DNA from 4 places in the Paenibacillus sp. FSL P2-0136 genome. Region 1 is predicted to be linked to each of the others. Evidence: riboswitches for the same ligand, from Rfam matches in the RefSeq annotation. Region 1 holds a riboswitch; each other region holds the start of a gene.
What was found. A riboswitch is a leader RNA that binds a small molecule or an ion and turns the genes downstream of it on or off. The one in region 1 is predicted to bind cyclic di-AMP.

Region 1 (7,769 bases):
AAGGGAGGAAACGAATTGCAATTAACTGAGGAACAACTGCAGGAGCAGATCGGCAAGCTTGAGGGCTGGAAGCTGGAGAGGGATAGGCTGGTGCGCAAATATATGTTCAGTGAATATATGAAGGGAATTGCCTTTGTGGATGAGGTAGCGACAATTTCGGAGGCCTTTGACCATCACCCGCATATCACCATTGATTACAAGACGGTTGTTCTGCGGCTGGCTGCAGATGTGGAGAAGCTTGATCTCCGCCAGGCGCATGAATTTAATGAGGCATTCGAGAAGACCCGCTAGAGGACAAGGCCCCTATGGAGACAACAGGAATATCTAATTAATAGAAATGCCCGTGCAAGGATCGTTCGTTATCCTCGTCACGGGCATTATACATTTAAAATGAGGAGCATGGTGTGAGTACAGGTTGCGGATTATTTCTTCTCGGCCAGCCATAGGGCTACATTCGCAATCTCTTCAGGGGCCAGCCTGTCTTTGAAGGGAGGCATCTGTCCGCGGCCCTTGGTGACTATGCTGAAGATCTGAGCTGCGTCATGCGAAGCGCCTTCCTGCTGCAGGCTGGGTCCCGCCCCGCCCTGAAGCTGGTCTCCGTGGCAGGAGATACAATTGGCCTTCACTGTGGCTTCTGCGCCCGCAGCGTCCAGCACAACCTCCGGCATGGTCGGCTTGTTCTGCTCCGCCACCTCGGATTTACCGGGTAGGGTAAACATTAAGATTACTGCAAAGGCACAGGCGGCAAAAAACAAACCGCTCATGATCCATTTCTGCATCTGCATCCGTCCCTCCATGTAAGCTGCTGTCTCCATTATAGCGGATGGTGAAGCGTTATCATAGTATGTGTGTCAAAAAAATGAACACAAATGATCCATTTTTTGCAAAACTCTCTTGTCTCCGGTGCTATTCCTCATAGACCATGCAATAAAAAGGCTTATTACCGGTCGGAGTGCGGCGTTCATAGGTATCCGTTATGGTGAACCCGCATTTCTGGTAGGCGCGGATGGCGCGCTGGTTCCAGGTCAGCACCTCCAGGTCGATCTCACATTCCGGGTAACGCGACCGTGCTGCCTGCACAATAGCCTTCATGAACAGATGTCCCATTCCATGGCCGCACAGCTCGGGCCGCATTCCGACACCAAGCCGGACTACCCCCTCCATCGGAAAGAGCTGGGCGAAGCCGCACAGATCCCCCTCTCCATTCACAACCGATACATATTGCTCACTTCGCAGCTGCGGGTCTCCGAACTCCACGCCCAGCGCCTGCATCTGCTCCCAGGACACCCAGCCGTAAATATTATACGGCGGCTTGTAGCTCCACTCACAGATCTCAGCGGCATGCTGCGGCTCCATAGGCACCACGTAAAAGGTTAGCGGGGAGCTAATCATTGGGGGAGGCCTCCTTCCAAGGGACATAGATTCATTTCTTCTATTAATTATATACAAAAACAGCCAGTTTCGACGCAATTTCCTTACGGAAATGCAGAAACTTGACAAACGGCAAAATATATTTTCCGAAAGCGCAGAATCAGTGTTTTACAAATATAGAGAGGGGTAAGTAATTTTATAGACAAAAAAAGCCCTTCCCCAAGATTTCGGCAAAAATCTCGGAAAAGAGCGTTAGGTTACAAAGGATTATTGTACATCATCGTTGTCTTGGGAATCCGAAGCTACAGTCTTGTAGGCATCTGTACTCATGATTCGCTTGGCGCCAACGTAGCGGTTGACGTAATAGCTGTCACTCAGCGAACTGATGGTTACACCACGTGAGGAAGAGGCATGGGCGAATTCGCCGTCACCAACATAAATACCAACATGGGATATGCCCTTACCGCTTGTATTGAAGAATACAAGATCGCCCGGTCTCATCTCGTCACGGGACACGGCAGAGCCCATCTGATACTGGGAGCCGGATTGATGGGGCAGGTTAATGCCGATCTTATCAAAAACATACATTGTAAATCCGGAGCAATCAAACCCGTTAGTTGATGTACCGCCGGACACGTATTTGGTTCCGATGGCTTTGTCGATCACTTTATCCATTTTGGAATCCGCGAAAGCGCTTCCTGCTCCGATGGTGAAGATAATGGACAAGCTTAGTACTGCGGCTGCTAGCTTCTTCTTCAAAAGTAAATACCCCTTCCAATGCCTACGAGGTTAGCTTAAGGGTTCGGTTGAAGGTCCCCTATGACCCCTCTTAGAATAGGAGGTCAATTCACCCAAAGTGGTTCCCCCGTTTCCCTAATTCATTAGGGAACTCGGCACGACTGTTGATTAGGATTAGCGGTTCATTCAATACATGACAAAACCTTTGTTAAAATCGATTCAATAATTACAAAAATGTTACTAAAAACTCACTGCGATAATTGTAACAAAGACTAAGGCGCTTGGCAATCACTTATAACATATTAATGCATCTTTTTTGCTGTTTTTTAGAGTTATAGCCCTTTCCAAAGACTCATATCTATGCGCAGGGGTTAATTTATATGATTATTTCTTTGTTTTTGCAAGAAAATGCTGTTTCAAGGCTGCGAATTCAGTGTAAAAGGTAGAATAAGGAAAAGGAAAAACCCGGAAATGATTACGGCAATAATCATCCCGGGCTCGTATAAGTTACATTTAGTTGTTAGAGGCTGAAATATTCGGGGTATGCTTCAAGGGTTCAATCGTAAGCGACAGCTTGGTAGGCTGTTGTGCTCATTACTCGTTTGGCGCCAACGTAGCGGTTGGCCCAGTAGGACTGGCTCATCGAACTGATGGTTACACCACGTGAACTTGAGGACTGTGCGAACTTCCCGTTTCCAACATAAATACCGACATGGGACACTCCGTTACCCAGGGTGTTGAAGAACACGAGATCACCGGAACGCAGATTGCTCTTGGATACACTTGTTCCAACTTTGAACTGTGCTTTGGAGGTACGGGGCAAGGTAAGCCCGACATTCTTGAACACATACTTGGTAAATCCGGAACAGTCGAAGCCGCTGGTGGTTGTGCCCCCGGTTTTATACGACGTTCCAATGGTTTTTGAAATCACAGTATCCATCTTAGAATCTGCGAAGGCACTGCCCGCTCCGAGTGTGAATACCATCACAAGACCCAGCGCTGCTGCGGTGCATTTTTTCTTGAAATTCTGACTAATCAAAAGATGTACTCCTTCCAGGGCCTGCGAGGTTAGCTTAAGGATTCGGTAGAAGGTTCCCCTATGACCCCTCTAAAGCGAGATCAATTCACCCAAAATATGGTTCCCCCACTTCCCGGTGCAGGGAATTCGGCGTTTTATGCACCAGAACAGTGACTTATCGGTATTGCTTAAATTGCAAGAGTTACGGAATATTTTGCTTGAAAGATTACAACTTTGTTACTACTGGTACAGCCATCATTGTATCAGAGGATTTCCCCTTTTGCAAATGCTTTTGTCCTCCGTTCAAGCAAAAAAGAGTCCTGCTCCCTGATAAGGGGCTGTGACTCTCTTTAGTATGCCGCTTCAGCAGCTTATTATTGTGGAAATGATTTACTGGACCAAAGGTGGTACTGGGCAGCGATTCCCCACATATCGAACAGCGTGGAGGGCAGCGGAGCTGCCTGGCGGAGCATAAGGGCCGGCAATCCGGGATAGAACAGAGCAGAGGCGCTGCAGAGCAGAATTACGGCCAGGCTTCCCGCCCCCAGAACGATGGATATACCGATCGAAGGCAGCAGCATCTTCAGGCAGATCAGCAGTGAGGAGAACATGCCGGTACCGGCGGTATAGCCGAATTGCATATAGAGCAGAAGCTTGCGGACAAGGAAGAGATAGAGCAGCCAGCCCAGCACATAAGGCACCAGCTTCAGCAGAAGCTGGACATCGAGAACACCGCTGAGCAGATGACGGTACATACGCGGAAGCAGCCAAGAGAGCGGCAGGAGGGTTAGCGCCCATTCGATGAGGCTGAACACCAGCACCGGCAGCCCATATTTTCTCATTCCGGGAAAAAAGAACAGTCCCCGCGCTCCGTCGCGCTCCTGGTGAAGCTCGTGCAGCAGCCCTGCACGGATAAAGGGAGTCACCAGCAGCCTTAGCACTGTCAGCGCAAGCAGCAGCCACAGCCAGTGCTGGACGGCGGGGTCGGTGCGCAGCGCGGTCTGCCCCTCGATATAATACAGCAGCCTGCCTATTCCGCTGCCGCCGGCATTCGCATCCGGGTAGCGGAGCAGGACGGGGACAACCGCGCTTTTAATGAATTTGTACAGGAAATATCCCCAGAACAGCCGGTAGATAAATAGCAGAATCAATATATAGAATTGCTCTTTCATGCTGATCCAACCGCGGGCAATTGAACTTTTCACCATTCCTTCACCTCACCAGACAAGAGTTCCGAGCAGGGTTTCAAGCAGAGTTGATGCACTAAGCGTCCAGCGGGAGAGTGTACGCGGCTCAAGCTCCGCCATTCTGAAATTATTAAGATGCCTGCTCTCCAGCAGAATGGAATGCCCCGGATCGATCTCTGCGGAGACCAGCGGCGCTTTATACGCTAACTCAAAGGAAGTAGCCTTACCCTCGCCATTCCAGTATTGCTGCACCGTGTACCCGTCTGCGAAGGTGAATTTCACGGGAACATCGGGGTACAGGCTGCCCTTGTTGCTTACATCAACCACAGCGCTATAGCGGCTCCCCCCGCCGTCACTGTTGTCCCGTCTGACGGTGAGCCTGATATCGTCGACTGCGAAGTCGGGTGCCCCCCCGCTATAGACATACCGCTCAAAATACGTCTGCCAGGATTGCTTGGTCACTTTCTCCACAACCTTCTGGAAGTCGGCGGTGGACGGATGCTGGAAGCGGTATTTGCGGGCATAGGCGGCGAGGATGGCATCCATATTCTTGGTCCCGGCGATGCGTTCGATATCCTTCAGCACCAGCTTGCCCCGGATGTATACATTGCGAGTGTAGGCGTCATCACCGGTGTATTTCCAGGTCTCCAGCTTAAGCGGCTGTGAAGAGGAGACCAGGCTGGACTGCAGAGGGAGGCTTGAGACCACACCGTATTCCTGTTCCATCAGCCGGTCTTCGGCATAAGAGGTGAAGCTCTCATCCAGCCAGGCTTCTTCGAATTCATTGCTGGCCACCAGGCCGTAGAAATATTGGTGCCCGATCTCGTGGATGATCGTGCGTTCCAGGGAGGTGCCCGGTGAAGTGTCCGTGGCGCCGAAGGCGGTAATCAGGGTCGGATACTCCATTCCTCCGGCCCCGTTGCCGGACTCCGGCGGGACAACAATCGATAAGGTGGAGTAGGGATAAGGGCCGTACCACTTGCTGAATGCCATCAGTGCAGCCTCAGCCGCCTGGAAGTAACGCTCCTGGAGATGCTTATGCAGCGGGTCCAGATAGAGCTTAATCTTCACCCCGGGCACCTGCGGCGCGGAGAAGGCCTTCTCGGAAACCACGAAATCAGGCGATGCCGCCCAGGCGAAGTCGTGGACGTCATCTGCATAGAACTGATAGATCTTGCGCCCCTTCACCACCTTGGCGTCTCTCACCGGAAACCCGGTTGCGGCGACCTTATACTCGGGCGGGACAGAAATCGATACATTGTAAATTCCAAAATCACTGTAGAACTCGGAGTTGCCGTGGTATTGATGCAGGTTCCAGCCTTCTTCCTTGAGTCCTCTTCTGCCGGCAGGCTCATAGACGCTAAGCTTCGGAAACCACTGGCCGGCCATCACGAAGTCGTCAGCGGTTCCCATCCGGGCGAAAATTTTCGGCAGCTTGACCTCGAATTTAAGCCTTACCGTAACGCTCTCGCCGCCGTTCACCGGCTGTGGCAGATGGACCTTGAGCAGTGTTCTGTCATTGACATTGCCGTCGTCCGGCTGCACATATTGGGTGCGCTGCATCAGCGAAATGCCCTCGGAGGTCCGCAAATCTGTCAGGGTAATGCTCCCGTAACCCCCAGCAGGCATGGTGTCACCGCGAAGCGTGCCCCCGGACTCCTTCATGAAGGTGGTGCCGGCGGATGAGAATGCATTGGGATACAGATGAAAGTAGAGCTCCTGGACCGGCTTTGCGCCCGGATGGGTCCAGGTCAGCGTCTCGGAGGCGACCAGGGTCTCCTTATCAGGCAGGAGCTCCACATCCATGTGATATTCAACCACGCGCTGGCTTAAAGCCTCTGTCTCCGATGTGTAGATCGTATCTGAAAGATCGGACTGCACGGGCTGCTGCCGGGGGATAATGGCGGGGGACTTGGCCTCTTTTGGAACAGAGGCAGTCCATACGGCAGGGCTATGCCCTGACAGAAACCATATTCCGCCTCCAAGCAAGGTGAGGACAGCCAGGACTGCGAAGATGAGGGTATACCTTAATGAATGTGGCTTCATACTATGATTCCTCCCGTGACAAGCATCTACGGGATGTATATGTTTGCAATCGCCGCATTATTAGCTAAAATTAAATAATTAGTGAATGGAAAGGATGTGCACATGTGGATAACGTACAACCGGAGGGCAAAAAACAAATTGCCTTGAATATTGTGAACGCCAGAGCCAAGCATAAAGGCTTCGGTGCAGGCTCGATTGATCTGAACAATGTATCGCCTGTCATTATTGATCAGGGCATCGCCGTTATTGATATAGGTGCCATGCATGCCAAGAGCAAAGTGGAGAAGGGAATTAAATTCTCTATGAACCGTGAGGATGTTCCGGCGGGAAGACAGGTATGGGTCGTATGGGTCGCCGTTGACCGTACCCCGGAGGGACAGTTCTACGGCGGAATTACCGCCTGTGAGATGTGGATTGACACCGAAGCGCGGCGCGGCTGGAAGATTCTTGCGGATCATGTCAATAAGCTGGATGCGGCCTTGAAGCGCAAGCTTATTCTGGATGGACTTGGAAGTGCTGAGCGGGCAGCGCTGAAATCCCTGCTGATGGCCCATAATGAAGAGTGGTGGGCCGCTTCGCCTGAGGAGCTGAAAGCTGCGCTATCGGAATAGAAGATCAGGTTATATGCTTCGCCCAAAAATTAAGGCTTGGCCCCAACGGGGCCAAGCCTTATCTGATGTCTAAGCAGGGATGAATGGATAACGGTTACTGCGGATCTGTTCTGCCGGGAGTGTTCAGCTTGCGCTTGAGTTGGCTGACTCTGGCTTGGCTGATGCCGAGAACCTCGGCAAGCTCCTTCTGGTTGGCATAGGGATGATCTTCGATCGCTTTCATAAGACGCAGACTCATTTCTTCGGTCTTGCTTCTCCGTCCCCCGCGGGCTGGCTCGGGATGCTCTTCTGCTGAACTAGGGGAGGCATGGATGGGTTCTGATCCGCGGTCGGGGTCACTAAGCTCCTTCAGACAGGTGTTGCAAATGAACTGATCCTTATAGTAGGTCACATGATCAAGACTTCTGCAAAAGGTGCATTCTGTGGAGGTGTACTTTCGGAGGACGATGATATCCTCATCCAGTATAAAAAATTCGATAGGATCCCCAATGTCAATATTACGTGTCATGCGGATTTCTACGGGAACCACAATTCTTCCGAGACTGTCTAAGCTTCGGATCATGCCTGTATCTTTCATCCCATGTCCCTCATTTACATCTTTATATTTTTTGTAGATATATATGATTATAGCAGTAATTGTAAGTTTAGAGAACGGGGGAAGCGTATACAAATAGGGGGATTTATTGTCATTTTATAGGAGTGTTTATCATTTTTTGGCGCCTAAGGGTGCGGAGATCAAAATATAGAAAAACCTCTCCGCCTGGAAAGTTCCAAGGGAGAGGCTGATTAGGGTTCTCT
Region 2 (7,769 bases), 3.7 Mb from region 1:
GAAAAAGATCGCGATGATACCCGCCACGACAGATACCGGAATGTTCAAGAATTCACTGACAAAGTATCCCGCAAGCAGAACCGCAAGTACAAACCAGGATAGCTTAAACATCTGCTTGTCTTTAATAGCCGCTTCAGGTTTTTTTAGCTGGGAGCTATCGAAGTTTCTTGGAATACTTTTACGGAAAAAGAGATAGAGCACAAAGATGCTTGCCCCTAAAGAAAATAAGGTTGGCATTAACATCCGTCCGGCGTATTCCATAAAGGTTAGCCCGAAAAAGTCGGCCGATACGATATTCACCAAATTGCTTACAATCAGGGGCAAAGACGTAGTATCTGCTATAAACCCGCTAGCAATGATGAACGGAAAAACCTTTTTCTCATCAAAATTCAGCGCACGGACCATAGCCAGCACAATGGGTGTTAGAATGAGCGCTGCCCCGTCATTAGCAAAAAATGCCGCTACTACAGCACCAAGAATGATGACATAGATAAACATTCGGGTTCCATTCCCGCTAGCAGCTTTGGCCATATGTAAAGCAGCCCATTCGAAGAATCCAATTTTATCGAGGATTAACGAGATCAAGATGATTGCTACAAAGGCCAGTGTGGCATTCCACACAATCAGCGTAACATCCAGAACATCATTCAAGCTGACGACACCGGCAATTAAAGCGAGTAACGCTCCGCCGCAGGCAGACCATCCAATGGACAACTTTTTAGGCTGCCAAATGACAAAAATCAAAGTGACTATAAATATCAGACTTGCCAGAGCTACCAATGGTATTCCCCCAGTTTATGTCTAAATACCACGCATCCGAACACTCCCTTCAAAGAGTTAAGTTTAATCTCAGGCATCATTATATAATTATACACTTATATATTCAATAGAAAACTGTCATTCGCAGCAAACAGCATTAGACGGTTTATTCAAATGCAGTAAAAGGTCACTCGCATTCGGGGTAAGATTTAGGATGGCCTTAACATGGGGTTTATCAACTATATTTAAAGAATAATAGACCCACTGTCCCCTTTTCTGTTCCTTTACCAATCCGCTGCTTTTTAATTTACGTAGATGCTGACTAACGGCTGGCTGAGAAATGTCAAAGAGATCCACGAATTCACATACACACCACTCTCGCTCTTTTAAAAGAATTAGAATTGTGAGACGTGTTTTATCTCCAAGGAGCTTTAAATCTTCTGCAAGATCATTTAATGTATCCAATTTTGAATCTCCTCTCTTCGTATATAAGACAATACTTATATTCTAAAACCTTTATCATCAATTATCAACTAAGCAAAATTTATATTTGCACTTTGCAACTAAATGCAGTATAACTAGTTCAAGAGGTGAAAACAATGGAAACTCCAAGAGAACTACTCCAAATCATGAGTCGGCGTTTAGGATTACTCAATAAGGATTGCTGTAGCGTAGGAGGATGTAATCTTTCCGCTACCCAAAGTCATCTGTTATATGAGATCGATCGGAGTCACAATCCTTCCATGCAACAAGTCGCCGAAACACTTGGCACAGATATTACAACCTTCAGCAGACAAGTTCAATCTCTGGTGAAAATGAATTTGGTTAAAAAGACATCTGATCCCACAGATCGAAGAATTTATAACCTGTCACTCACTCCTGAAGGTAAAATGGTAGCTGCAACTATTGATCAACAAATGAATGAATACCTGAACGAGGCCTTCTCACACATGAGTGAGTTTGAAGTAGAAACATTACTACGGTCTATTAAGCTTTTCAACGAGGCCATGGGGAAATCCAGCAATTGCTGCGCACCCGTAAAAGGGTAACTTCTCTTCTCTTTTACTTGTATATTGCAAATTATTTCGGCTAAGGAGTGTATAATCATGAGCATGCTTACTAATGATCAAATCCGCCAAAATGTACGGGGCCGCTATCAAAAGATTGCTGTAAGAAACGTTGAGACTTCCCCATCCAGCCGAACTTCTGCTGACAGCAGTTGCTGTGACTCCCCATCTGATTTCAGTGCCATATCTGCTAAGTTGGGATATTCCAGTGAGGACCTCGCTTCAGCTCCCGAAGGCGCAAATTTAGGTCTTGGTTGCGGTAATCCGCAGGTTATTGCTGAACTGCAGGCGGGTGAATATGTTTTGGACCTTGGGAGTGGCGGCGGATTTGATTGTTTCCTGGCTTCCCGGCAGGTAGGTAATGAAGGCCATGTTATAGGTGTGGATATGACACCTGAGATGATCAGTCGAGCAAGAGATAATGCCCTTAAAGGTAAGTTCAGTAACACCGAATTCAGATTGGGCGAAATAGAGCATCTTCCCGTTGCTGATCATTCGATCAACGTCATTATCTCCAACTGTGTGATTAATCTCTCCCCAGACAAACAGCAAGTATTCCGTGAGGCTTATCGTGTTCTTCAGCCTGCAGGTCGTCTTGCCATATCAGATATCGTAACTACAGCTGAGCTTCCTCCTGAGATCAAAAATGACCTGGATGAATTATATTCGGGTTGTATCTCTGGCGCCTCTTCCATTGCCGATTTGGAGATCATGCTTCAGGAATGCGGCTTTACTGATATCAGCATTGAGCCAAAGGACGAATCTAAAACATTCATTAAAGATTGGGTTCCAGGTGCGAACGTTGACCAATACATCGTCTCTGCTGTAATTAAAGCGAGAAAGTAATCTTAAGGGGATGTTGATATGATCAGTACATTAACTGTCCGTCAGGCCACACCTGAGGATATTCAAAGCATTCTTCGTATCTACAATCAGGGGATCGAGGACCGGGTCGCTACACTTGAAACAGAGACGAAAGATTCCTCATATATGGAATCATGGTTCAATGATCACCAAGACCGCTTTAGCGTTTGGGTTGCTGAACGCGAAGGTGCAGTCGTGGGCTGGGCCTCACTGAACCCATATTCTCACCGTTGCGCGTATAACGGCGTCGCTGACCTTTCCGTTTAATGAGAATGGTCAAGGCTTGTACCGGAAGATGGGCTACCGGCAGGTTGGTGTATTTGAGAAGCAAGGATTGATGGACGGAGCGTTTATTGATGTGATGATTATGGAGAAGCTACTATAAAAATGAAGATCAAAAGGAGAAGTTCCATCCGCAAACGGAGGAACTTCTCCTTTTGATCTATTCCTACAATCTTACTTTCATGGAGGCTCCGCATATCGGGCCTGTAAACAGGAGGATCTTAAACATTATATCTGATCTTAATATCATGATTAAAGAAGCATTAAGATTCATTTAGCCCCATTTAGGTTGCATTAAAAAGTTAATAAATACGCGATAACTTCAGAAAATCGGGGATGAATGCTAGATTACAAGGGATTTTCTTCATTTTTATATCCTATAGAGTCTTATTTAGTCTCCTAGAGAACTTTCAGCATTTTACAAACAGTGATGCTCAGCGTAAGATTCCTTTTAACAAATGCTGAATTCCCGTCAGGCGGGAAGCGGGGGAACCAAATGGCTGTGACCAGCCGAAATGGGGTGAATCCAAAGAAGATTGAACTCTTCACTGGTAGGACGACTCTCACCGTCCGAATCCGTCAGCTAACCTCGTAAGCACTGGAGAGAGCCTGCATTAACCATGCTTTTTTGCTGCGATCCCGCAAAACCTTTCCATTACACTTATCCATCGTACAGAAAACCAAATATTCCGTTTGGCTTGAGCATGCTGCTGTATGTGAGAATGAAACTGAACTGACAGCCTATGTAGCCACAGCTGAGCAGACCCATAATCTGCAGCGTTATATGAAATCTATAGACAACCTAGGAGGCATTATTCATGATTAACGCCAGACTGTCACGAATCGAGTTGTTCGCATTTAGCTGCCGCCCTTCCTTCATGCATATTTCAGATCCTTACGGATGCTGGTATGGGGTGTTGAAGTTAACCTTCGGAGGACAGATCAGCTATGGGAATTGCATTCTTTGTGCGGGTGACAATGCGGTGGATTTAATCAAATGGGGCTCTTTTCTGAAAGAGATATGTCATTGTACTGCAGAAGAAGCCACAGAATACGTCCGGATGCACGGACAAGAATGGGCTCCCAATCAACTTAACATGATCAAGACTGCACTCGATAGTATGTTCATTCAAAATGACCAAATCCGAATGAAGGTAGGAGCCGGATCGGAGCGGTATCGCCATCAAAGGACAGAGCAAAGAATCCATTCAATTAATACGGTGAAGAGTCATCTGAATCCAACCATTTTATTTGCAGAATCGGTATCCTATTATTCACTGCTATAGACATGATCAATTTAAATTATCAAACCTTCAATTGGTCAAAAATCTTAACGAATATTTTTGCAATGTTCTTGGCATCATCGATACCTCTATGGTGAGTACCTTCAAGCGGCAGTTTAAGTATAATCAAGGCTCTCTCCATGCCTACGCCCCGCTTGCGGTCATTTTCCCAACAGGTGGCTTCCAGATCAAAAATGATATAGTTCATATCTGCTCCTTGAAATTCGAATCGATAGACCCATCGCTCCGGGGCTATGTCTTTTGTTATACTTCCAAGTGAGGTTTCAAATACTTCATTTCGCACTTTAATATAAACCCACACAGAGGAGCGCAAAGACATGAACTTTTTCAAAAAGCTGTTTGGCGGCAAGGAAATGGGCAAATCGGAAGACGGTACTACCATTTATGGTTATGACGCTTCGGATGAGCAGCAGGTTACGCCTCCCGCCAATATTTTGTACATGGAAGATTTAAATGAACATTTCAATCGGGTCTTTCCAAACCGGGAAACCGGCGTGTTCCACGAACTGATCTCAGACACCGTACATATTGATGTGAATATTATGGAAGCTACACCTGATGAGCGATACCGGGTGCTGTACACCAATGGGATGAGCGATCTGCCGCTGACCCTCCCACAGGAGATCCGTAAAGAGTACAAGCATCTGGAACGCGCGGAGCTGATGATATTTTTGCCGGCGGACTGGCCGCTTTCGCAGGAGGATTTCGAAGCGGAGGAGAACTACTGGCCGATCCGGCTGATGAAGATGCTTGCCCGATTCCCGCATATGTATCAGACATGGCTTGGATACGGCCATACGATCCCCAACACGGAGGATTACGAGCCTTATGCGGCTAATACGGAGCTGTCCGGCGTGATCCTGTATGCTCTGCCGGAAGAGGTTAGCACCGTCCATACGAAAGATGGCAATCAGGTTCAGGTTTATTTCCTGGTACCGCTGTACCGGGAGGAAATGGAGTTCAAGCTGGAGTCAGGTATGGACGAACTGATGGCCAGGCTGTTCGAGCTTCCAGAGGATTTCCTCATTCTGAATCCGAATAGACACAATGCGTGTAAATAACTGCCCGGATTAACAGCTTTAAAAGGCTGAGCTTAAGTCAAGAATATGACTTTGGGCTCAGCCTTTTGATACTAGTTAGCTTTCTTTCACTGTTGACTGTAATATAATTCGACCTTCCTAGTACCGCTCATTGATCTGCTCCCCTAACCATGCGCCTTGGCGGACAAGTCTGCGCTGCAGGTCCGTGATGTCGATACTGCGCGTTTCCCGCGTACCTGTCTTGGCCAGAATCGCCGCGGCCGTACCGGAGGCTTCGCCCATGGCAAAGCAATTCGGCATGACCCGGGTGGAGCCTTGGGCCGCTCTATCGGTTGATATCGCTCTACCGGCTACGATTACGTTCTGAATACCGGCCGGAAGCAAGGCGCGATAAGGGATGCCGTGGGACTCTCCCGGCGATAGACGTACCATCGTCATGCCGCTCGTAGGCTTTGCCATATGAATATCAATAAAGTAGGCATTTCGGGCAATATCGTCCGGGAACGAACGGCACGCCAGAAAATCGTCGGCGGTGACGATATAATCGCCGATGATCCGGCGGGTTTCCCGAATGCCGATCTGTTCGCCCGTCAACGTCAGGAAAGCGTTTTCGAATCCGGGAATCGCTTCCCTCAGCCAACCGGTAATGTGTTCAACAAGTGCGCGGCCTTCGATCGCTCCGCGAGTCAGATCATCCGTGTTTGAACCATCAATCCCGAATACATGCCCGAAATTGAAGCCTGCCGTATGATCGTTTAGCCAGGAAATACCGGCCCAATCTCTCGCGACGCGCAATCGCCCTTCGTGTTTCGCCTTGTTGATCGCATGTTTCAGATCGTGGCCGTGCGTCTCCGCACTTGAGAGAAATTTGTTCCGGTCCAGGTTATTCAGAACGAAGCACATCGTCCCCGGCTGCAGCTCTCCATCATCTCCGCCTTTGGCGAGCTGCCCGCCCGCAAGATAGGTGAGATCCGCATCGCTGGTTGCATCAATGTATATCTTCCCCTTCACAGCCTGGGTTCCGGTCTTGTTATTAATGATCGCGGCTTCAATGATGCCGTCCTGTTGAAGAACTTGACTGACGAAGGTATGATACAGCACTTTAACGCCAGCCTCCATCATCTTCTCGTCCAATATCCGCTTTAAAATTTCCGCATCAATCGGCACCCAATCCAGCCGGTCCTTCCATGCTTCCTGAAACGTCTCCTCCATCCTGCTCTTCATATCAAGCAGAATTTCCAGCCCAATCCCGCGGATTACCGGCTTGATCTGATCGGTATACGGGCAAAATGCAGGAACCTGAGAGACCGTCGCCATGCCGCCCAGGTATCCTCTTTGCTCTATCAGCAATACGGATGCCCCGTTTCTCGCCGCTGCGAGCGCCGCGGCTACTCCTGACGGTCCTCCTCCGGCAACGACAACATCCACCTCCGTGTAGACAGGAATATCACGCTCGGGTATTTTAACGGTTAGCGCCATATCGGTCATTCTGACCACCTCCACCTGTTTTCTTCCATTGTAGTTTTAACTTACATCAACCGCGGTGAGACTGAACGCTCTTGTTTCTTTAATTCACTCGGGGCTACACCCCAATATTTACGAAACACTCTGGAAAAATAGCTGACATCACGATATCCTGCCGCTTCTGCTGCATCATACACCTTAACGCCGCTGTATAAGAGCTCTTTGGCATGCTCCATACTCCGCTTCAGGAGATATTCCGAAATGGATTTCCCTTCCTCCCGCTTAAAGAGCCGGCTAAGGTAAGAGGGATTGACATATAATCTTTCGGCCAGCGTGTGCAAGGTCAGTTCTTCCTTCCCCAGCATTTCCTCCACGGCCTCGATCATTTGTTTAACGAGCCGATGGCTGGAATGCTTTCGCTCCCGTTCCCGGTATTGGGTAATGCGGCTGGCCACTCTTTTGGACCATTCCACGATTTGCTCTTTGGAGAGCAGGGATTCAAAGGATAGAAGCATCGAATAATCCTCTTGCAGCACCTCCTGCATCGACCAGCCCCGCGATTGAATCATACGTGTAAATAAGCTGCTCAAATACAGCAAATGCTCGTATACCTTTTGGGTTGAGACCGCTTGGGAGTATACGTCCTTGAAGTAGCAGTCTATCAGTTCAGCAACCGTTGCCGCGTGATCCGTATGAACCGCGATCTCCAGCTGCTTTTCGAACTCAGCGTCATAGTGAAACGGCTGCTCCATGTTGGTTACGTCCAGGTAAGGAACGAACACCTCATTTCCGTAAATGGCCCGCTCCTGCAGCGCACGGCGTGCCTGCCCGTAGGACAGCGAAACATGATCCCATGAGCCTGGGGTCCCTAGTCCGGCGCTGGCGGTAAGCTTCAGACACTCTTTAACAATGTTGAAGAGACGGGGAACGTGAACATTGATCCGCTGGATGATATCTGGAGCCGATTCTTCCGGTTGTCCCAAAAAGAG
Region 3 (7,769 bases), 3.6 Mb from region 1:
CTGTGAAGCCATCCGGATCAGCGGCCCGGCTGTGCTTTGGTAGAAGCTGGTTAACGCCTCATTGCGCCAAGCCTTCCGGCCCGGCTCATCTGCCGGAGCTTGTACCATCCCCCATTCACGAAGCGAAAAGGCAATTCTGCAGTAGCCATCTGCCGGAACAAGATGCAGTTGAATGTTCCGTAAGCTGAAGTCCGGTACGCACAAGAAGCCGGTCACGGAATACTGGACCGCGAGTGCCATAATGCTCAGATAACCGCCGAAGTACGCACCGGCCGCTTTATCGTCAAGCGCCTTCATCAGCGGCCGGTAAGCCTCCATGAAGGTCCTCATCCCCGCCTCTTCTGCCAGCTCAGCAGCAGCGAAGGAATACACGGCTCCCTCCGGCACCTCAAGATGGAGGTCAAATTTAGACTTATATTCTTGCCTCAGGAATTCATTCATGTTCCTCTCCTACAGCCCGGCAACTTTGTACGCAGCCAGCTCGTAAGGCAGACAGAGCGGCACACCTGTACGCGGATCAGGTACAATATCTGCCTCAATACCGAATACCTCGCGCAGCACCGCCGGTGTCATTACCTCATTCGGAGCGCCTTCGCTGATCACATTACCGGATTTGATCGCTACCATATGCTGCGCGTAACGCGAAGCATGGTTCAAATCATGGACAACCATAATAATCGTCCGGCCTTCCTGCTCATTGAGCTTCTGCAGCAGCTGAAGCACCTCCAGCTGATGGGCCATATCCAGGAAGGTCGTCGGCTCGTCAAGGAACAGAATATCCGTCTGCTGGGCCAGCGCCATGGCGATCCAGGCCCGCTGCCGCTGTCCGCCGGAGAGACGGTCAATCGGCCGGTCACGGAATTCATTCATGCCGGTCAATTCAATCGCCTCGGCAATAATGCTGCGGTCTTCAGGCGTCAGGCTGCCGAAGCCCTTCTGATGCGGATACCGTCCATATCCTACCAGCTCAGATACCGTTAAGCCATCCGGGGCAGTAGGATTCTGCGGCAGAATCGCCAGCTGGCGGGCCACCTCTTTGGTGGAGAGATTGTGAATGGACTTCCCGTCAAGCATTACATTGCCGCTCTTCGGCTTCATGATCCGGGCCATTGTCTTCAGAATCGTGGACTTCCCGGAGCCGTTCGCCCCGACGAGCGCCGTAATCTTCCCTGTCGGAAGCGACAGATTCAGCCCCTTTACAATCATAGTCTCCGCATATCCGATGCTCAGCTGCTCTGTATTTAAACGTTCCGACATGATAAACACTCCTTAGATTTTTTTATTATATACATCCCTGTACTACGCTTTCGATGTGGCCAAAAGATATAAAAAGTACGGTGCTCCAATAATCGCTACTACGATACCAGTAGGTACCTCCGCAGGCTGCAGGATCCAGCGACCGATCGTATCTGCCGTAAGCAGCAGCAGGGCTCCGGTCAGGGCAGCCGCAGGCAGCAGAATCTGATGGCGCGGGCCGACCAGCCTGCGGGCCAGGTGCGGCGCAATTAGCCCGACAAAACCAATGCTGCCGCTTACCGATACACAGGCTCCTGCCAGCGCAACAGCCGCAGCCAGCAGCCACCGCCGTTCCCGTTCGAGCGGCAGGCCCAGTCCCTTGGAGAGCTCATCGCCCAGATTCAGTACGTTGAGCACCCGGGCTTTGTAGAATGCGAAGGGCAGCAGGATCAATATCCAGGGCAGCAGGGCCAGCACAAACCGCCAGTCTCCGCCCCAGATTTTGCCGGCCAGCCAGATGGCTACGAACTGATAATTCTGCGGGTCGAGTCTTAATGACAAAATAAGCTGAAAAGCGTATATCCCGGCACCCACAGCAATCCCGATCAGGATCAGCCGTGTCGGCGAGAGCCCATCCTCCCTCCTGTAAGACAGGAAGTAGATCAGTGTTGCAGTAAGCGAGGCCCCTGCAAGCGCCAGTAGCGGAAGCACGAGGATCGGAGCTGCTGTAGTAGCCGGTACAAAGGAGATAAAGATCAGTACAGCGAATCCGGCTCCGGCATTGATCCCCAGGGTGGAAGGCTCAGCGAGAGCATTACGCGACAAGCCTTGCAGAATCACTCCGGCTACCGCGAAGCCTGCACCAATCAGCAAGGAGATCACGATCCGCGGCAGCCGGAAATCAAACAGAATCAGCTGCTGCTGCTTGGTGCCGTTGCCGGATAGGGTATGTAGAACTTCGAGCGGTGACAGACGCATTAAGCCGGTATTCATACTGACCAGAAACAGAATGACGATAAGCACAGCAAGCAGTGTCAGAATACCAGCCTCTCTGGAAAGGCGCGGCTTGGCCGGGGGGAATGAGGTGGAACGGTTCATTTCAGCTCCCCCTTGCGTTTGCTGGCCAGATAGATGAAGAACGGTACGCCGAATACTGCAATTAAGGCACCTATTGGTGTTTCGTATGGCGCATTAATCATCCTGGCCGCAATATCGGCCACCAGGACCAGAATGCTTCCAAGGACTGCGGAGCAGGGAATAATCCAGCGGTAGTCAACCCCAACGAGGTAACGCGTAATATGCGGAATCATTAATCCGACAAAAGCGATCGGCCCCACCGTGGAGACTGCCGCTCCGGCGAGGATGACGACAATAATCATCCCTGCAGTCTGTACCAGACCGGTGCGCTGTCCGAGACCTGCTGCAACATCCCTGCCCAGGCTCAGTAGCGTAATCGAACGCGACAACATCAGCGCACCGATCAGGGCCGCCGCGACCCAAGGAGATATTACCTGCAGCTGCTTCCAGCTCGCTCCGCCAATCCCCCCGGCCATCCAAAAGGCGATATCCTGGGAGAGGCTGAACAGGATAGCAATGCCCTGGCTGACCGCCAGCAGCATGGCGCTTACTGCCGCACCGGCGAGGGTCAGCCGAAGCGGGGTCAGTCCGCTATGGGAGAGCGAACCGATCCCGAATACCAGCAGTGAGGCCACAGCCGCTCCAAGGAAGCAGTACAGCATGATGTAAGCGAAGGATAATGTTGGCGCGAAGGCAAAAGCCAGGGCCAGTCCAACGCCCGCACCTGCATTAAGACCAAGCAGTCCGGAATCCGCCAGCGGGTTGCGGGTCATCCCCTGCATAATCGCACCGGCAACGGCAAAACATGCGCCGACCAGCGCTCCTGCGGCAGCCCGGGGAATCCGCAGCTCCCGAATGACCTGATGCTGGGGCAGCTCCGGATTGAACCGGAACACCGCCTCCCATACGGTAGCCAGCCGGATATCCGCCGCACCGACCGATACGGATACCATCAGGCCGAAGACAATCGCTGCTATTCCCAGCACCAGAATAACAGCAGCGGCAAGCGGCCGCGACCGGACAGATGTGTTCCCTTCAACAGAAGGAGCTTGTAGAGCAGAATCTGTGGATGAAGCCATATGCCGTCTCCTTATCAGGATTATTAGGGAAATATAGATGATTATGATTCTCATTATCGCAAAGATATGAATATTGTTCAACTTAAAAAAGAGGCAGGCTTCTATATCCTGAGGATATAAAAGCCTGCACAATTCTCCGGCCGGTAAAGACCTATTTCACAAAACTGCTCAGAATATCATCGATGGTCTTGGAATTGGCTATAGGGCCGCTATACAGCCAGCTGGTATCTTTGCCGAATTCATGAACATTCCCTGCCTTAACGGCCGGAATTCCCTTCCAGACTGCACCTTCTGTAATCTCAGCTCCGCTTGCCTTGTCACTGTTCACCAGAATGATATGCTCTGCAGTTAGCTCAGATAATTTCTCCAGTGAAATCGGGTTCCACGGTGCTCTGGACTCCGCAGGAATATCGGTCACAAGATTCGGGAGCTTCACTCCAAGATCGCCATACAATACTGCACCGCTGCTGCGGGTCTCATCTACAATGAAGAAATTCTTGGACACCAGCCACAGAACCGCTACTGAATCATCGCCGATTGCCGCAGATACAGCCGCTTTGGCTGAAGCCGCTTTCTGGTCATAGTCTGCAATAGCCTTCTCCGCTTCCGGTGTCTTATTGAGCAGCTCTCCGATCTTGAGCAAGGCTGCACGCCAGTCACTGCTGACCTCATCACCGAGTACATAGGTTGGTGCAATCTTATTCAGCTGGTCATAAAGACCGTTCTGAACCGAGCCCTCCGACTGGACGATGTGAAAATCCGGCGTGAAGCTGGTGACGGCTTCAAGCGGCAGGTCATAGCTGATCGGCGGAACGTCCTTAAGCTCAGCAGCGAGGTAAGCCTGAGTACCGTTCTTCGTAGACCACTGGGCAACCGGAGTCACACCGAGTGCTACCAGATAATCCTCCAGATAAGAAGCAATTACACGCTGCGGATTAGCGGGAACGGTCACCTTATGTCCCATTGCATCCGTTACGGTCTTCTCCACAGCGGGTGCAGCAGTTGCTGCAGGTACCGCAGTCGCTTCTGCGGTTGCCGCAGGTGCGGTGCCTGCTCCACCGTTACTGCCTGCGTTGCTATTATTATTTCCGCAAGCGGACAGCAGCAGTGTTGTAGTCATAAGTCCGGCCACCGCCAGCTTCCCGCTTCTTGATCCTTGCAGGTTGAACGAAAACATTGAATACCCCTCCTGTATGTTACCCTCATGATTGGCAAAAGCTCTGTTACCTTCATCTTGTCTATACTGATGATATTGATTCTCATTCTCTATGTCAACCAATAACTTATAATAACGTAAAAACGGCCGCCTCCGCATTAAGCAGAAACAGCCGTCTTCCTATAATCTTCTATATTATTTATGCAGATGGAAAGGAACCGTGGCGATGACAATGTCCTTCTGATTCATCAGATAAGAGCGGATGAACAAGCTGGTCTGATTATGCAGCACCGCCTGCCACCAGTGCTTGGTCACGAATTGCGGAATCAGGACGGTAATATGATCCGTTGAAGAGGTCTTCCACTCTACTGTATCGATGAACTTCACCAGCGGGCGGATAATGCTGCGGTAGCGGGAGCGCAGGACGATCAGGCGTACGCCGGGGTTCCACTCCTCCCACTTCTGCTCCATCTTGTGAATCTCTTCTTCATCGAAGCCTACATATACAGCGACCACATTATCTGTCAATGACTTCGCATAGCTGATCGAATGTAGTACAGCGCGAGTCACACCGGCGACCGGAACGACTACGGTGCTTCCTTTGATACAAGGCTTATCGGTAGCCGGACAGATCCGCAGCTGATCGGCAATATTCATATAATGGCGGTGAATCCGGTGGAACACGATGATAACAGCCGGTAGGAAGATGAAGGCCATCCACACGCTGGAGAATTTAGTGATTATGAAAATCAGGGTGATCGTTAATGTAGTGAGCATCCCCACCGTATTGACGGCGAACTTGCTCTGCCAGCCTTTCGGCTTCGTTCTGTACCATTGGACCATCATGCCCAGCTGCGACAGCGTGAACGGAATGAATACCCCTACTGCATATAATGGAATGAGTCCTTCCGTATTCCCGTGAAACGCCGCCACCAGCACAGCCGACATGACACCGAGGAAAATAATACCGTTGGAGAAGCCCAGCCGGTCGCCGCGCACCATGAAGGCATGGGGCAGATATTTATCTTTGGCGAACATGAACGCCAGCAGCGGGAAGGCCGAGTACGCCGTATTGGCTGCCAGGAACAGGATAACCGCCGTAATCCCCTGAATGAAGAAGTACAGTCCGCCGCGGCCGAAGGTAGATTCGGTAATCTGTGAGACCACGGTGGCCTTCTCATCAGGCATGATACCGTACCAGTAAGCGAGCAGCGTAATACCTGTGAACATTACCCCGAGAATGAGGCCCATGAGCATCAGCGTTTTGGCTGCATTTTTCTCCGCGGGCGCTTTGAAGTTAGGAATGGCATTGGAGACCGCTTCTACCCCGGTCAGAGCCGAACAGCCGGAGCTGAAGGCCTTCAGCAGCAGGAACATACTCACGTTCGATACCGCCGAGCCAATCTCAGGAACATGGGCATGGGCGCCGCCGGTCATATATTTGAAGACCCCCGAGATGATGAGCACGAAGATGGAAACCACGAACAGATAGACCGGGATAGCGATGAAGGAGGCCGATTCGGTCACTCCCCGCAGGTTAACAATCGTTAAGAGCACGATAACAGATACCGCTATGAGAACACTATGATTATGCAGACTTGGAAAAGCTGAAGTGATTGCATCCGTCCCCGCCGAGGCGCTTACCGCCACCGTCAGAATGTAATCCACCAGAAGAGAGCCGCCGGCCAGTAAGCCGGTATGCACCCCTAGATTGCTTTTGGCGACAATATACGCGCCCCCGCCTTGGGGATAAGCGAAGATCGTCTGCCGGTAGGACAGAATCAGAATAGCCAGCAGGCCCAATACGGCTAATGCAATTGGCAAGGAGTACCAGATAGCGGTGAACCCGGCGGCCACCAGTACAATCAGAATTTGTTCTGTTCCGTAGGCTACAGACGAGAGCGCATCAGAAGACAGGACAGCCAGTGCTTTCACCTTGGATAACTTTTCATGATCGAGTTCGTTCGACTTCATCGGACGCCCGATCAATAGTCGTTTTACCTTGCTTACCATTGTAGTAACAGTTCCTCTCTTGGTTAAGTTGAAACGGGTTTCCCTGCGCTGTTTTCATAAGTGGATTTCATAAATGCAGGCACCAAAATAAGCATACGGAAATGATCCGCATGCCTTAGTGTGCATGGTCATTATCCCACTAGTGGCTTACGAGGTTAGCTGGCGGATTCGGACTGTGGTAGCCCTACGGTTACAGGTCAAGTAGCCTGCTCCGATTCACCCCTTTTGGCCTTAGCCAAAGTGTGGTTCCCCCGTTTTTCCTTCCGGAAAATTCAGCGCATATTCAACTTCTCACAAGGACTAATATTAAGCTACAACACGTCTTCCGTAAAGCGTGGAAACAAATGAAAAAAGAATGAAAAGCACTCAAAACAACCAAATTCATCATCCGGTATGTCTTGATCTTTCATTCTCTTTCATTATCCCTTTACCACGTGATTTTACAGGGTTTTTGCATATTATTTTTTACTAAAATTAAAGGTATTCTCTTCTCTTCCTTCTGCCCGTCAGCTTCTTACTCCGCAGGCTCCTCTTTGCGTCCTGTCCAGAGCAGAATCGAGATTAAGGCAAAGGCTATAAGTGCAAGCAGAGGGATCGTTATAAATCCGAACCAGTTCAGATAATCCTTGTTGCACGGTACGCCGATGGTACAGGGAAGCACCTTGCTGAGCGCCGGAATTTTCTGCTCCGCATAATGATAAATAGAGATGCAGCCGCCGATCAGACTAAGGGGAAGCACGTATGGAATGATCCGCTTGTCCGCCCGGTAGGTGGCGATCCCCAGCAGGAACAGCTGCGGATACATGAAGATCCGCTGGAACCAGCACAGCTTACAGGGCTCGTAATTTAGGACCTCACTGAGATACAGGCTTCCTGCTACAGCCACCACACAGACGAACCAGGCCAAGTAGAGACAGTTACGCCGGCAGAAGGCAGAGAAGACGGTCATTGGGCGGTCCCTGCTCCCGCTGCTGCTGTTGCTGCCTGAATCTGGGCGTCAATCGCCTCCATATTGAAAGGCTCCTTCACCTTGATGCCGTTCACGTACAAGGATGGCGTATTCGTTACACCCGTATCGGTGCCAAGCTGAATATCCCGCTCCAGCTCGCTTACGTAGGTACGCTCGTCAATGTCCTTGCGCAGCAGGTCGTAATCCACCGGCAGCTCCAGCTGCTTGGCGAGACTCACCAGGAAGTCAGGCGTAGCCC
Region 4 (7,769 bases), 2.5 Mb from region 1:
GAGTATCCGCAGTATGGAACGAGCGACTTCCGGCGGCCGGCGTATCAGGTTCAGCTAGCTGACGGCACGCGGATCTCTGAACTCAAATATGCGGGATATACCATTACACCAGGCAAGCCGGCACTCGAAGGACTGCCTGCCGTGTATGCGGAGAATGAAGCAGAAGCACAGACACTGGAGCTTACCCTGAAAGATGACTACGCTGGTCTAACGGTTAGACTGCTCTACACCGTATTCGCCGATCATAACGCGATTACCCGTTCCGTCCGCTTCGAGCATAACGGCGAAGCCCCGCTCCGGCTGGAGCAGGCGCTTAGCGCATCCGTCGATTTCGCCGATTCCTCTTACGATACGCTGCATCTGAGCGGCGCATGGGCCAGAGAGCGCCATGTGCAGCGCCGTCCGCTTACTCCGGGTGCTGCCTTGTCACTGGAGAGCCGCCGCGGCTCAAGCAGCCACCAGACCAATCCGTTCATTGCGCTGCTACGTCACGGCGCAGATGAAGACCAGGGGGATGTCTACGGCTTCAGCCTCGTCTACAGCGGCAGCTTCGCCGCCACTGCCGAGGTTGAGCAGTTCGGACAGACCCGTGTAAGCATCGGGATTAATCCGTTCGACTTCTCCTGGCTGCTGGAGCCGGGCCAATCCTTCCAGACCCCGGAGGCCGTGCTCGTCTATTCCGGTGAAGGTCTCGGCGGAATGTCGCGTACCTATCACCGGCTGTACCGGACCCGGCTCTGCCGCGGTGTTCACCGTGATCAGGCCCGGCCGATTCTGGTCAACAACTGGGAGGCGACTTACTTCGACTTCGATGCGGACAAAATCGCAACCATCGCCAAAGCAGCAGGCCCGCTCGGCATTGAGCTATTCGTCCTTGACGACGGCTGGTTCGGCAGACGCGACAAGGATAACAGCTCACTCGGCGACTGGTTCGAGGACCGCCGCAAGCTGCCTGAAGGTCTGGCGGATCTGGCCGGCCGGGTCAACAAGGAAGGCGTACAGTTCGGTCTATGGGTGGAGCCGGAGATGGTCTCGCCGGACAGTGAGCTGTACCGCAAGCACCCGGACTGGTGCCTGCATGCCGCAGGACGCCGCCGCACAGAAGGCCGCAACCAGCTAATCCTGGACCTCTCCCGTCCGGAAGTCTGCGACTATCTGTATGAGACCTTAAGCGCGGTCTTTTCCAGTGCCCCGATCCGCTATATCAAGTGGGACATGAACCGTAACATGACCGAGATAGCTTCTGCCAAAGCCAGCCCTGAGCGGCAAAAAGAAACCGCCCACCGCTATATGCTGGGGCTGTACAATTTGCTGGAGCGCCTGACCTCGCGCTTCCCGGACATTCTGTTCGAGAGCTGCTCCGGCGGCGGCGGCCGGTTCGATCCGGGAATCCTGTTCTATATGCCGCAGACCTGGACCAGTGACAACACCGATGCGGTAGAACGCCTGGCGATTCAGTACGGCACCAGTATTGTCTATCCGGCCAGCAGCATGGGCGCACATGTGTCTGATGTTCCGAACCATCAGGTAGACCGCATCACCACCCTAGCTACACGCGGGGATGTGGCGATGAGCGGCAACTTCGGTTATGAGCTGGACCTCACAAATTTCACCGAAGCGGAGAAGGACCTGGCTACCCGGCAGATAGCCCAGTACAAGGAGATCCGTACGCTGGTGCAGCAGGGTGATATGTACCGCCTGCTGAGTCCGTTCGAGGGTAGTGGCGACACCGCCTGGATGTTCGTCAGCGAGGACAAGACCGAAGCCTTCGTCGCTTATTTCCGCGTGCTGGCCATACCGAATCCTCCGATCTCGCGCCTTACGCTCAAAGGACTCAATCCCGAGCTGGATTATGTCATTGAGACGGGGGCAAAAGGCAGCAACGGTCATGTCCACGGCGGCGCAGAAGCCTCTGCACCTGCAGATGGCGTCAGCTCCGCTCCGTTCCAGACGGCCTTCGGCGGCACACCGCTCGGCGGCGACCGCCTGATGCGTATGGGCCTGGTAGTCTCCGACCTGCGCGGAGATTATGCAAGCTGCACTTACCGCCTGAGAGCGGTGCAGCGCTGATCTACAGCTTCAGACATACCACAGGCGTCAGCCTCCTTTTGGAGATTGACGCCTGTTTTTTGTGGAGAGATGCAGTCAGGAAGGCGGCTTGCTGCCGGTTCATTAACTACTTACTACCTGCCTCTACTCCTCTTCTACTCCTGTCCATGTTCAGGCTCCCGACCAAGTAACCCGCTAAGCGCCTCTGTGACATTCATGCCGGTCAGCGTCTTGGTCAGTTCAGGCACCTGCGCCATGATTTTGGCGATATCGCCGGTAATTTTGTTCACGCCTGCGGACGCCCCATCCTGGGAGATGACGGTGATCTTATCTACCTTGGCCAGCGGGGAGGCGATTTTCTCAGCCAGCTCGGGCAGGATTTTCAGGAATTCCACGGTCAGGGCGGCTTGAGTGAACTGTTTGTACGCCTCAGCCTTCTTCTGCAGCGCTCCCGCTTCCGCCGCTCCGGCGAGCTGGACGATCTCCGCATTCGCCTTCCCTTTTGCCAATTCCGCCTCCGCTGTTGCCAGTCCGCGCTTGGTCGTCGTAGCGGCTTCGGCTTCCGCCTCCAGAATCTGCCGCTGCTTGGCGGCTTCCGCTCTCATGATCGTTGCTTGATTCTCTGCCTGGGCCGGCTTGATTACCGTCGCTTCCAGCTCCCGCTGTCTCAGCTCGACCTCGATCTCCCGGACTGTGCGGTTGGCTTCGGCCTCCATTTGAGTGATTTTCACCTGTTCGGTAACCAGCGACTGCTTGATCTTATTCTGCTGCAATTCGTACGCCAGATCCGCCTGTGCCTTCTTCACCTCGGTCTCCAGCTTGAAGTCCGCCTGCTTAATGTTCAGCTCCTTCTCGAACAGCGATTCCTTCGCACGGGCAGCGGTTCCTGCTTCAATCGTCGCCTGATGCGCATTGGCTTTGGCAATGGAGGATTCCTTCTCCGCCTCGGCCTGCTTGATCTGAATATCGCGTTCGGCTTCAGCCTTGGCGATGCTGGCATCACGGCGAATCCGCTCAATCTCAGGCACCCCCATATTGTCGATGTACCCTTTGTCGTCGGTAATTTTCTTGATGGTGAAGCTGACCACCTCCAGCCCCATCTTGTCTAGGTCCTCCGAGCAGGTCTCCCGCATCTTGCTGTTGATTTCGTCTGGGGTCTTGAGTATAGATTCTACACTGAGCTGCCCGATCAGGCCGCGCAGATGACCCTCCACCGAATGCAGAATAATCGTCTCACGGTCCTCTTCCGGCCGGTCAATGAACTGCTCGCTGGCTGTGAGAATAGCGGTTGGATCGCTTTTGATCTTAATCTGGGCGACCGCCTCCAGGTTCAGCTTGATGCCCTGGCGGGAAAACATGGCCTGCGCCGGGATCACATCGAAGCTCATCAGCATCATGGAGATGGTTTTATTGTTCTGGAAGCCGGGGATGACGAATGTCCCGCCGCCCTGAACCACTCTTTTGCCGCCGAGACCGTATACGATCATGGCCTGATTAGGCGGAACCTTTTTATACGCGGTCACAATACTGGTTAACGCCAGCAGAATCACAACAACAATAGCTCCGGTTACATATAAAATTAACATTTGCTCCGACACTCCCCGTTAGTTTTGTTCCATTTCCCTCTCGAACAAAGTGACCGTTGCGATCCCCTTATCCGTCTTCACAATAATCACCCGATCGCCCCGCAATAGCGACTGACCGGATTCGGCACGCACGCCGATGGAACGCATGGTCCCGTGCAGCACATACTTCATCTCTCCTACGGCCCCATCCGCTGCGGCGATGCTGATATAGCCGAGCTGGCCTGCCGGATCATAATCGAGTTCACTCATACTGCTGTCATAACGGGTCATCACCCGGGCCAGTACCGTGTAGAGCAGGATGCCCGGCAGCAGGGCGATCAAGGTACAGACCAGTACCACGGCGAGCAGCTGCATCCCGCTGTACTTGACAAGCATATACCCCGTGCCGCCCCAGACGGTGACAAACACCATCAGCGGAAGAATCGGGAGAAAGCCTGGCCCCCCGCCATCTCCTCCCCCTACATGCAGGTGGCCTACCAGACCGTGCCCATGAATGCTGCCGCTTAGGATAAGCACGAGGCCAACCCAGAAGCAGACGATAAATACAGTAGCGATGGGAACCCCCTCCTTTCAATGTAATATGGCTATAAGAAAACTGACTGTAGTGGAGATGCGGAAACTGACTATTGTGGTACATAAAAAGACTATTGCGGCATATAAATGACTAATCAGTGTTGTTATAAGATTAAATTGTGCTTCCACCTGTCACTATTGCCCCTAATTTCCACTTTAGGCTGCTTGGTTGTGTATGGCAGAGGCGCAATTGGATTCAAGGGCACTTGTGCTCTTCATTTCTGCATCCAGCCCATTTTCAGGGCATTCAGTGGGATTAATCCCCTTCCCTACACAGCAAAAAGACCACAGCAGCAGCAGGGCTCTCCGTGGTCGGTTACTCGATCATGGCGCTCATCCTCTCTCTTCGAGGCTTACGGGGTTAGCTGACGGATTCGGGCAGCGAGATTGCCCTACCTCACCAGAGCCATAGTAGCACACTGGCAAGGATTCACCCCGGGTACTCAGCAGCCTATCCTTAAGCCACCTGCACCAGTTGGTTCCCCCGTTCCCGTTACGGAATTCAGCCATTTCAAGAACAGTGTCATTTCATTCGGTTGTTGATTGAATCTTACGCCTGCAGCCATTTAATGTAAAACCTCACGGATGACAAAAGAAGTCAATAATGCTGTACCTTCTGGAATGAAGGCGCATTCTTCAGCTCTGCTCTTATCCGCCCGGGGATTTGCTCGCGCTATCGTCTGTTTACACCCATGTTACTCTTCCTCCCACGCGCTGCTCCTTTGCTCACCTAATCTCCTCCCACTCTCATACTCACTTATTCCCCTACTCTCCTTACCTACTCACTTACTCTCCTTCACTTACTCCCACACTAACTCTCACTTACCTACTCACTTACTCTCCTTCACTTACTCCCACTCCAGCTCTCGCTCCTCATCTACTCACTTACTTCCCACTCCCTTCCCCACGCCCTCCTAACTTAATCTCCTAACCCCGCACCTTTTTTTCTCAGCCCATTACTCCAAATTTAAAATATTCACATTTTCGTCACTCGATGCTCATTGTGCAATCTTTCCCTTTGAGCAATAATAGAACCTATAGATTCTCTAGAACTTATAGATATCAGGGAAAGGAGGAACATTTACTTTTGAATTCCAAACTGAATCTGCGGGACAAAAAAAAAGAAGCCACCGCCTATGCCTTAGCCGTAGCGGCCTTCGAGCTTGCGCTTGAGCATGGGATGGATGGCTTCATTGTGGATGATGTTGTTCAGAAGGCTGGATATTCCCGGCGGACTTTTGCGAATTACTTCTCCTGTAAGGAGGAGGCAGTCGCCGCCTATTTCATTGGCATTATTGCTGTCCAAGAGAAAGAGAATAACCCGCTGGCTGCTCTGCCGTCGGATGCTACACCGCTCGATGCCCTGTACAATCTGCTGAAGCTGCAATTCACCTCGGAGTTCCTGCATAAGCTGCGGCAGTTCGTCTCCCTGGCGAATCAATATCCGTCCCTGGAGCCTTACATTCTCAATGTCTTCCGGCATTTGCAGATCACCGCCCAGGAGACACTGGAGCAGTTCACCCGTGGACGGTATGCCGATGGATATACCCACCTGCTGGTAGGTGCCGTCTATGGGGCTTTCGTGCCTATCCTGGACGGACGGCTGAACGTCATGCTGCCGGGTGAGCAGCAGAGCGGGGACTCCGGGGCTATGCCGTTTCAACAATACCTGAATTCCATGTTTGCTTACTTACGTAACGGCTTCTAAATTCACAGATAAAGAGGAGAAACCACTACATGTCTACCTTTCTATACCGCTTAGGTAAATCGGCTTATGCCAAGCCCTGGGCCTTCATTGCAGTCTGGATCATTGTACTCGGAGTTGTAGGCACCCTGATTGGAGTCAATGGCATTCAATCCAGCTCCGAGATGAAAATTGAAGGCACAGAGTCGCAAAAGGTGCTGGATAAGCTGACAAAAGAGCTGCCCGCTGCGGCCGGAGGCCAGGCTAGTATCGCCTTCACTGTACCGGACGGGGAGCGTCTTGATACGCCTGAGCGTACAGCGCTGCTTCTAAAAGCTATTAATGATGTATACAACATGGAATATGTCATCAACCCTGCCGAACTGGCAGCACAAGCAGCGGCCGCCGCTGCCGGTCAAGCCGCTACTGATCCTTCCGCTGCGGCCGGTCAAGCCGCTACTGATCCTTCCGCTGCCACTGGTCAAGCCGCTGCCGATCCTTCCACCGCTGCTGGCCAAGCCGCTGCTGATCCTTCCGCTGCCGCTGGTCAAGCCGCTGCTGATCCTTCCGCTGCCGCGGGTCAAGCTGCTGCCGATCCTTCCGCCGCTGCTGGTCAAGCCGCTACCGATCCTTCCGCTGCCGCTGGTCAAGCCGCTGCTGCTCAGGCAGCACCGTTCGGTCCGCTGATTGCCCAAGGCGCTCCGGTTCCCGGCGTGATGCTGTCGGCTAACGGCAGCATTGCCCTGTTCCAGTTCCAGTTCACGGTTCAGCAGACATCTCTGCCATCGGAGGTGCCGGACAACATCATCGATGCCGTGACCAAAGTTGAACAGTCCGGTTCAGGCATAACCGCGATTCCAAGCGACTCGCTCAAAAGCATGCCGGCCATCGGCTCCACGGAAGCGATCGGCGTAGCCGTTGCGGCCATCGTATTGTTCATGACGCTGGGCTCAGTCGTTGCCGCCGGGCTGCCGCTGCTGACCGCACTTCTCGGAGTAGGCATTAGCGTCGGAGGTGCGTTTGCCCTCGGCAGCCTGATCCAGATGAACGATATTACACCGGTTCTTGCCGTGATGATTGGTCTCGCCGTGGGGATCGACTACTCGCTGTTCATTGTGAACCGCCAGCGCCGTCTGATCCTGGATGAGAAATTAAGCGCAGCCGAAGCAGCCAGCCGGGCACTGGGCACCGCAGGCAGCGCGGTATTCTTCGCCGGTCTGACCGTTATTATCGCCTTATGCGGTATGCTCGTTATCGGCATCGGCTTCTTGTCTACTATGGCCCTAGTTGCTGCGGCCAGCGTGCTGATCAATGTCCTGCTGGCCTTGTCCCTGCTGCCTGCGCTGCTCGGCCTGGTCGGTGAACGGATTGTAACCGCCAAAGCCCGGACCAAGCACAGCACCGCCGCCCAAAAATCACAGCACAGCTTCTCCCGCCGTTGGGCGAATGCCACAGTGAAATACCGCTGGGCCATCATTGTGCTGGTGGTGCTGGTGCTGGGCACAGCCGCCATTCCAGTTACCAAGATGGAGCTGGGTATTCCATCCGGCGCCTCGGCGAACCTGGATACTCCGGCCCGCCAGAGCTATGATGTCATCTCCAAAGGGTTCGGCGAAGGCTTCAACGGCCCGCTGCTGCTGGTTGCTGAGACAAAGAATCCGTCTGAGAAAATCTCCATGCCGATCCTGGGCAAGCTGGTTCAGGAGCTGCAAATGCACGATAATGTGACCCTGGTCTCTCCGCTCGGTGTCAGTCCCACCGGCGATATCGCCATTATCAGCCTAATTCCGAAGACAGGGCCCACAGATACCGCAACCAGAGACCTGGTACAGGAGCTGCGTGATCCAGCGTCCAGCCTGAGCACCGGCAACAATATT

Region 2: another riboswitch for cyclic di-AMP. It lies ahead of NYE26_RS15335 (hypothetical protein); the one in region 1 lies ahead of NYE26_RS31775 (C40 family peptidase).
Region 3: another riboswitch for cyclic di-AMP. It lies ahead of NYE26_RS15895 (APC family permease); the one in region 1 lies ahead of NYE26_RS31775 (C40 family peptidase).
Region 4: another riboswitch for cyclic di-AMP. It lies ahead of NYE26_RS20870 (hypothetical protein); the one in region 1 lies ahead of NYE26_RS31775 (C40 family peptidase).

Annotation. Positions count from the first base shown of each region.
Region 1 covers NZ_CP150244.1:7,396,370-7,404,138, forward strand. The annotation lists gene NYE26_RS31760 (4a-hydroxytetrahydrobiopterin dehydratase) at 16-291, shown strand; gene NYE26_RS31765 (cytochrome c) at 423-779, opposite strand; gene NYE26_RS31770 (GNAT family N-acetyltransferase) at 907-1,392, opposite strand; gene NYE26_RS31775 (C40 family peptidase) at 1,639-2,130, opposite strand; cyclic di-AMP (ydaO/yuaA leader) riboswitch at 2,135-2,277, opposite strand; gene NYE26_RS31780 (C40 family peptidase) at 2,666-3,094, opposite strand; cyclic di-AMP (ydaO/yuaA leader) riboswitch at 3,152-3,290, opposite strand; gene NYE26_RS31785 (hypothetical protein) at 3,502-4,335, opposite strand; gene NYE26_RS31790 (M1 family aminopeptidase) at 4,345-6,360, opposite strand; gene NYE26_RS31795 (YwhD family protein) at 6,465-6,971, shown strand; gene NYE26_RS31800 (winged helix-turn-helix transcriptional regulator) at 7,066-7,548, opposite strand.
Region 2 covers NZ_CP150244.1:3,689,764-3,697,532, reverse strand. The annotation lists gene NYE26_RS15360 (arsenic transporter) at 1-780, opposite strand, end outside; gene NYE26_RS15355 (metalloregulator ArsR/SmtB family transcription factor) at 898-1,224, opposite strand; gene NYE26_RS15350 (MarR family winged helix-turn-helix transcriptional regulator) at 1,359-1,808, shown strand; gene NYE26_RS15345 (arsenite methyltransferase) at 1,866-2,672, shown strand; partial or broken gene NYE26_RS15340 (GNAT family N-acetyltransferase) at 2,691-3,075, shown strand; cyclic di-AMP (ydaO/yuaA leader) riboswitch at 3,422-3,585, shown strand; gene NYE26_RS15335 (hypothetical protein) at 3,791-4,258, shown strand; gene NYE26_RS15330 (hypothetical protein) at 4,278-4,463, opposite strand; gene NYE26_RS15325 (suppressor of fused domain protein) at 4,594-5,337, shown strand; gene NYE26_RS15320 (FAD-dependent oxidoreductase) at 5,455-6,819, opposite strand; gene NYE26_RS15315 (response regulator) at 6,846-7,769, opposite strand, start outside.
Region 3 covers NZ_CP150244.1:3,804,102-3,811,870, forward strand. The annotation lists gene NYE26_RS15870 ((2Fe-2S)-binding protein) at 1-441, opposite strand, end outside; gene NYE26_RS15875 (ABC transporter ATP-binding protein) at 451-1,257, opposite strand; gene NYE26_RS15880 (iron ABC transporter permease) at 1,300-2,334, opposite strand; gene NYE26_RS15885 (iron ABC transporter permease) at 2,331-3,392, opposite strand; gene NYE26_RS15890 (ABC transporter substrate-binding protein) at 3,544-4,569, opposite strand; gene NYE26_RS15895 (APC family permease) at 4,744-6,561, opposite strand; cyclic di-AMP (ydaO/yuaA leader) riboswitch at 6,690-6,849, opposite strand; gene NYE26_RS15900 (disulfide oxidoreductase) at 7,076-7,510, opposite strand; gene NYE26_RS15905 (thioredoxin domain-containing protein) at 7,507-7,769, opposite strand, start outside.
Region 4 covers NZ_CP150244.1:4,891,875-4,899,643, forward strand. The annotation lists gene NYE26_RS20860 (alpha-galactosidase) at 1-2,070, shown strand, start outside; gene NYE26_RS20865 (SPFH domain-containing protein) at 2,205-3,635, opposite strand; gene NYE26_RS20870 (hypothetical protein) at 3,654-4,151, opposite strand; cyclic di-AMP (ydaO/yuaA leader) riboswitch at 4,544-4,726, opposite strand; gene NYE26_RS20875 (TetR/AcrR family transcriptional regulator) at 5,296-5,916, shown strand; gene NYE26_RS20880 (MMPL family transporter) at 5,946-7,769, shown strand, end outside.